Regions from separate parts of the Leuconostoc garlicum genome, predicted to be linked through region 1. Evidence: riboswitches for the same ligand, from Rfam matches in the RefSeq annotation. Region 1 holds a riboswitch; each other region holds the start of a gene.

Region 1 (2,324 bases):
ATTCTACAGACTCCGGTCAACCCAAACACCACATGTTTAATGTTTTGGTAATCTACCAGTAACTTCTGTGTAAAATAAACGATGATTATTTTTTAAGTAAGGCACAACTTCCTCAAGAATAACATGATTGTGTTTAAAAGATATCAAATAAACAGATTAATCACCATTTTCGCGTAACCATGGTCGATCACTAACTTCATTTTCAGTGATAATCCGATGCAGAGTTTGTTGCGCTTGAGGCACAAACATTTTTGGTTCCGGATGAATGGGTACAAATTGCAAATCCAATGTCTCTGTGCCATCTTTTTGCAAAAATCCACCAACCTGTTCAACTTCAAAACCAATACCAATAGTCTCTTGTGCATCACCCCAAGAATTTTTGTCCGTCACATTTGTGGCGATACCCAAGACTCTGGTTACGCTAACGTCAATATTCGTTTCTTCTTTAAATTCCCGTACAACCGCTTGCATTGGAGAATCGCCATATTCAAGATATCCACCAGGAAATCCCCAGCCAGCATCTGAATCCCAACGTTTTTCCAACAAAATAGCATCGTGAGCGTCATTCCATAAAACTCCAAACGCAGAAACAAAAATCATGCCCTCATGACCAACTTTCTCCCGCATTCGCGCAATATAATTCTTATTCATGATGTAACCCCTTAATCAAAATTTTGTGCAACAAATCACTTTTCATTATAGCACTACGACATATTAATTATGAAAATAATGATATTCGGGGATCACAAAAAAACCTGGGCAAATTTCAATTTATTTGGATTGCGCAGTAGTGTAGCTGTCCCATTTTTCTGGCAATAATGTCATTTGCCAGAAACGTAATTCTTCTGCACTACTATACATAAATTGTTGCAACAACAAATCCATATCAAGTTCATCTTGATGTTTAGTCACTAATTCATCTAATAATTGAATCATCTCATGACCGTAAGCTTGAAATGTCTCATCAGCGTACGAATTAACAAAATCAATATAAATTTGTTGTGTGCCTTTTAAGTAATCTTTTCTTGCTAACATTTCTTGGAAAATCTCTAGATATAACCATGGGCATGGTAGTAACGCTGCTAATGCATGCACTTCCCCATAACTATCAAAGGCATGGTGCATGTGGCAAGTATACTGATAAGTTGTTAGTAAAATTTCAGCCTGTTGAATCTCGTCTTCAGTCATATTAAGACCTTGATATATCCCATTTTGCTGGTCAACATCATAAGCTGTAATTGCCTGAATACCTGATTTTAAAGCACCAATAACTTGTGAATCCTGACTTGTCGCCAAAATTTTATCGTAAATTGCTAAATAATTTTTGACATAGTAATTATTATCCTGTATCAGATATGCCTTAAAGGCAGACAAAGGTAACGTCCCATCTTCAATGCCCTTAATAAAAGGATGATTCTCGCTTGACAGCCAAAGGGAAGCTGACTTTTCGTGTGCTAATTCGCTAAATTTCATGATATTCTCTATTCTTTTTTATAAAATATCTAAAAACCCCAGCTCACTGAAATTGAGCTGGGGTCGCCAAAAAGCATCGTAAAACACAACATCATGATATTGATGTGGCTAATATAATATCTTCCTGCGTCAGTCTTAACTGCTTCAGGTTCAATGGGTATGATCTCAGCTCAAGGCACCCCAGATATCTTACATAAAAATTATAACACACGTATTCATTAAAACAGTAATAAATTTTAATGATATGCAATTGATTCATCAGCTAAAGGCGAAAATGTATCATACAAGCCAAGTTATTGGATTCTTTTCACAAAACCCTTTTAAAAATTATCTTTACTTTGCCCATACATCGCGATCGCTCTTAATCGCGCAGCTTTATGATCCACAATTGGCTGAGGGTAATCATCATTTAATTTCACACCATAAGCTTTTTGTTCCGCATCAGTTAACTGATTAGGCTGATGTATTTTTTTACCCTTGATAGATTTCAATTCCGGAACATATTGCTTGATAAACGTGCCATTAGGATCAAATTTTTCTGACTGTATTGTCGGATTAAATACTCTAAAATACGGCACACTATCTGTACCTGTCGACGCAGCCCACTGCCAACCACCAATATTACTTGCTGGATCATAATCAACTAATTTTTCTCGAAAATACTTCTCACCCCACCGCCAATCAATTAATAGATCTTTGGTTAAAAAAGAAGCAACAACCATTCTCAAGCGGTTGTGCATCCAACCCGTTTCATTGAGTTGACGCATGGCAGCATCGACAATTGGAAAACCAGTGCGCCCTGTCCGCCATGCTTTAAAATGATCCTCATTATTTTGCCAAACAACATTTTG
Region 2 (2,324 bases), 560 kb from region 1:
CTACCCGCTGAAAAGGCACAATATCATGTACAGCATAGCCGTCCAAAATCAATGTGCCCGTCAATTCACCGCCACTAAAGGTTGGATAAAGACCGGCCAGGAGTTTAAGCAGGGTTGATTTACCACTACCACTTGGGCCGACAAGTAAATTCAAGCTACCAGGTTGTAACGTTAACGACACGTCCTTAAGAACCGGTACATCAGCGTAGGCAAAATTAACTTGTTGGACAACGAGATTAGTCACGACGTAAGACACCAGCTTTTTCAATCAGTTTTTGGATGGCAACGACTAAGACACCACCAAAGAAGAGGAGTGACACAAAACGTGTCAAGAACAAGGCTACAAGTAGGCCAATATGGTATGAGGCATAACCGTCACGGAAGAGTGACCAAATGAAAGTCACAATGGTGCCGGTAACGGCAGAAGCGAAAATACCGCGCCAATGCCAATCTTTATAACCGAGAAGCGCAAAACCAGCTTCACTACCAACACCTTGAACAAGGCCTGAAAGTAGTGTGGACACGCCCCATTGGCCACCAATTAACATTTCAACGGTAGCCGCAAATAATTCACCCAATACACCCGCACCGGCCTGACGGATTAACACACTCGCCAAAGGTGCTGCCATCATCCAGCCACCAATCAACAGATCATTGGCAAAGGGGGCCAACCCTAACGGTGTCAAAGCAGCCGCAAGGATATTATAGACGGGACCAAGTATCCAGAAAATAAAGCCGATGAAGACTGCGACAAAAGCCAGCAGTAACACATCGCGTAACGCCCAGTGTGGCCGTTTAGAATTTGAAATCGTTTGCATAATGAATATGCCTCCATAAAATTTTTGTAGTTTTGTATCTTATGTCTGGCATGGTGCAGTTTTGATGTGTCGGATAACGGCCAAATTTTGGCCAACAAAAAAACGCCTGGCTTTTTATGAACCATGCGTTTACTTAAAGACACACTAAAGCGCAATGCTCCCTTCGCTGGTACTAACCAGATCAGGTTCAATGGGTGTTTCTCAGCCAAATGGCACCCCAGATTGTTAAATATTCAACTACACGTTAAATTTAACATAAGTCAATCGTTTATGCAAACACTTTCATGAGCGTGCGGATGCCGTCATGTCATATCTTGTTTGAGAAATACTGGTATAATATGAGCAACGAGGTGAATCATGACAGAATATGAATTTGAAGTTGGGGTCATTGGCGCCGGACCAGCTGGTCTTGCAGCGGCGTATGCTGCGCGCGCTTTAGGCAAAAATGTCGTCATTTTAGAAGATTATTTATGGGGTGGGACGTGCCCTAATTACGGCTGCGATCCAAAGAAAATCTTGCTGGCGGCTGTTGAAGGGATTCATCGGCAATCAGCCCTGCAAAATCTTGGCTTGCGAGGCTTGTCAACGATTGATTGGTCAGCTTTGATGGCGCACAAACAGCGTTATGTTGATGCTGTTGAACCCCGTAAAATACGCGGACTTGATACGGCAGACATTACCCGTTTTTATGGTCGGGTAGCTTTTGTGAATGCCGATACGGTCACAGTTGGTGACACAGGTGACCGTATTAAAGCGCTTGATTGGGTTATTGCTACTGGACAGCGCCCAAAAACATTAACGTTTCCTGGGGCAGAATTGACGCAAGATTCAGAAGCCTTTTTGAACTTGCCAATGATGCCAGATGACGTCACGTTTATTGGCGCTGGGTATATTGGAATGGAGTTTGCCAACATTACGCAGGCTGCTGGCGCCCACACACGGATTGTGACCGCCGGACCGACAGCACTGCGGGCGTTTGATCAAACGTTAGTCCGTCAATTGATCACGGACATGCAAGAAACGGGCATTTCCTGGTACTTTAATGCAACGGTCCAACAAATTGAGAAAATGCCAACTGAACGTCTACTAGTGACATTGACCGATGGGACACAATTTGAGACAGGTCGTGTTTTTGTAACGGCTGGTCGGGTGGCCAATGCAGATCAATTACAACTTGAAAATGCCGGTGTGGTCTGGGATACGACGGAAATTCCGGTTGATGATCATTTGCGTACGTCAAACCCACATATCTATGCCATTGGGGATGTCGGCGGTTCACCAGTCCCTAAGTTAGTACCAACTGGGAACCATGAAGGCCGGTACGTAGCGCAAGCCATTGCTGGGTTAACCACTGCACCCATTACTTATCCAGCCATCCCAGTTGTAGTATTTGGTACCCAACATATTGCTCAAGTTGGCTTATCCGTTGAAGCAGGGCTGGCAAATGGGTATCGGGTAACTGATATTGATATGAGTCAAGTCATGCCATTTTATCGTTACAATGAT
Region 3 (2,324 bases), 570 kb from region 1:
TACTTCATCGCCGTTAAAAGCACCAATCAAAGCAGACAGCGCATCGCCCGTTCCCACATTTGTGGCCAATAACGGAACATCGACGGCAATCGTTTGCGTTGTCATCCCATCACTCACCACATCCGTGGCGCCACTCATCGCAATAATAGCACCAGTTTTCTTGGCAGCCTGCTGTGCAATCATAAGCAAATCCCCCTCACCAGTAGCATCAATGCCATGACTGGCAAAATCAATCCCAGCAAACCAGGCAATTTCTGCTGCATTACCGCGAATAATATCAATTTTGGCATCTGCCATCACCGCTTTAACAGGCACACTACGCGATGGTATCCCAACCGCCACTGGATCCAAGACCACAACTTTTTTAGCTTGATTAGCCAATTGCGCTAATTTAATGGTTTCCAGTAATTCCGCCCGACGCCAAGTGCCTGTATTGATCACCACGGCATCACTGACGCCCACTAAATCTGGAAATTCAGCAATTTCGCGGGCCATAATTGGTGAGCCACCAACCACATTGACAACGTTGGCCACAAATTGGGGTGTTACATAGTTAGCATAGTTAAATACTAAAGGCGATGTTGTTTTTAAAGTTTTTAAATCCATGATTAACCTCGTTCATTTTGTTTAGAAACGATCCATTAAACGACCCAACAAACCAGTTTTTTGGGTCACTTTTAAGAATAAGTAGCCTAACACAGCCCCGAAGGTTGCGGCCGGCATAAAGAAAGGGATATAGAAGAAAAGGCTTGGCACATGAGCATGGTATAGCACATTCATCAGTGGTACGGCAACTATCGCTGAAATCACCCCAGTCCCAATTACTTCACCAATCACCGCCGCGCTATACTTGCCAGTCCAGCGATATAAAAAACCGGCCAAGCCCGCACCAATCACCGCCCCCCACAATTGCCAAAATCGGACGTCCTGCTAAAATCATCCGCAAGCTGCCGGTCAAAAACGCCACGGCAATCGCATACCAAGGGCCTAACAACACCGCTGTGATGACATTAAAAAAATGTTGAAACGGCGCCATATTGGGGAGCACCACGACACTAGATGTCGCAAATGATAAGGCTGTTAGCACGCCTGCTAACGCCATTTTTCGTACGGTTCGCCGAGAACCAAGCCCTGCTGTTGTCGTTGTTGCCACAATCGTCTCCTCTACTGAACTGGGGTTGCTAACCGAGAAAAATAAAAAACCGTCACCTTTTTTCGCACAGGAAAAACAGGTGACGGTCATAAAAAGTATGGTTTAACCCACTTATTAGTCTTCATCAATGAATCTCCCTTCGCGCGCATTACCGCGATCAGGTTCAATGGGTATTTCTCAGCCAACTTGGCACCCCAGATCGTGTTATTTAGTTATGACATCATTTTAGCGTAGAAATTTAGGGATTGCAAGCAACGGTTTTAAACGCTTTGCGTTTGATTGTTGTCATCATCTTTTTTATGCATCAATGAGAGATGATCTTCTGACAGCACATGGGCGTAAGTCGTCGTATAAGCATTGCGCATCAACCGTTGCATTTGCTTATAAATATCACTTTCCAAAAATTCAACAAGTGCTTCTTGATTTGGCCAAAAAGTCCATAACATATACTCAGACTTACCATCCGCACTTTGTGCCAAAATGGCATTGGCTGACACCAATTGACCAATCAATTCATCGTTATGTTCCTTACTTTGGAACGCAATTTGATGGATAAAATTACCGTGCAATTCTCCATTAATGACGCGACTGTTAAAAGGCATTGGTCGCTTAAATTGCTGAACTAATGCTGGCTCGCCGACAATCAAAAGATTCGTGCCGGATAGTTGCGACACTTTCCCCAAATAAAAGAAATTTTGAGGATGCGCAGCCTGCATCTCTAATAATGTAGCTGGCGATTGTTCAGGTGCTAGAACTAAATTAATTTCCATGAGTATGGCTCCTTTAAATAACTTTTTCGGTTCGTGGTGGCATGATCAGTTCGTGCTAGTTGACCCCCATCTTTTCAACAATGATCAGTTGCACCCACCCGTCTGCTGCCAGGAGACGGGTATCCAGTATTGTCGATCAAATAGCACACTGTCATGCTGCCATTACTAATAACCATTGTACCCCTTCTGGACGTTTCATGCTAAAATAAAATCATGACAAAACTACTAATTTTAGGGGCCAATGGCCAAATCGCAAAACTTGTGGTGCCGATGCTTGCCCATACCAATACCGAAACGATCTTAACCTCACTTCACGCACGGCCGGATCATGGCATTCGAGCCTTAGATGCCGTTAACGAAGATGCCCTCGTCACAGCGATGAAGGATGTGGACATCGTTTA

Evidence for each region. A riboswitch is a leader RNA that binds a small molecule or an ion and turns the genes downstream of it on or off. The one in region 1 is predicted to bind thiamine pyrophosphate.
Region 2: another riboswitch for thiamine pyrophosphate. It lies ahead of A9176_RS04120 (ECF transporter S component); the one in region 1 lies ahead of A9176_RS06855 (hypothetical protein).
Region 3: another riboswitch for thiamine pyrophosphate. It lies ahead of A9176_RS08865 (energy coupling factor transporter S component ThiW); the one in region 1 lies ahead of A9176_RS06855 (hypothetical protein).

What each region holds. Positions count from the first base shown of each region.
Region 1 is NZ_CP016329.1:1,347,409-1,349,732, reverse strand. It holds gene A9176_RS06860 (NUDIX domain-containing protein) at 157-651, opposite strand; gene A9176_RS06855 (hypothetical protein) at 772-1,473, opposite strand; TPP riboswitch at 1,578-1,666, opposite strand; gene A9176_RS06850 (cryptochrome/photolyase family protein) at 1,794-2,324, opposite strand, start outside.
Region 2 is NZ_CP016329.1:791,156-793,479, forward strand. It holds gene A9176_RS04115 (ABC transporter ATP-binding protein) at 1-244, opposite strand, end outside; gene A9176_RS04120 (ECF transporter S component) at 237-818, opposite strand; TPP riboswitch at 959-1,048, opposite strand; gene A9176_RS04125 (dihydrolipoyl dehydrogenase family protein) at 1,176-2,324, shown strand, end outside.
Region 3 is NZ_CP016329.1:251,798-254,121, forward strand. It holds gene thiM (hydroxyethylthiazole kinase) at 1-606, opposite strand, end outside; gene A9176_RS08860 (energy coupling factor transporter S component ThiW) at 628-882, opposite strand; gene A9176_RS08865 (energy coupling factor transporter S component ThiW) at 845-1,153, opposite strand; TPP riboswitch at 1,271-1,360, opposite strand; gene A9176_RS01250 (hypothetical protein) at 1,414-1,923, opposite strand; gene A9176_RS01255 (NAD(P)H-binding protein) at 2,137-2,324, shown strand, end outside.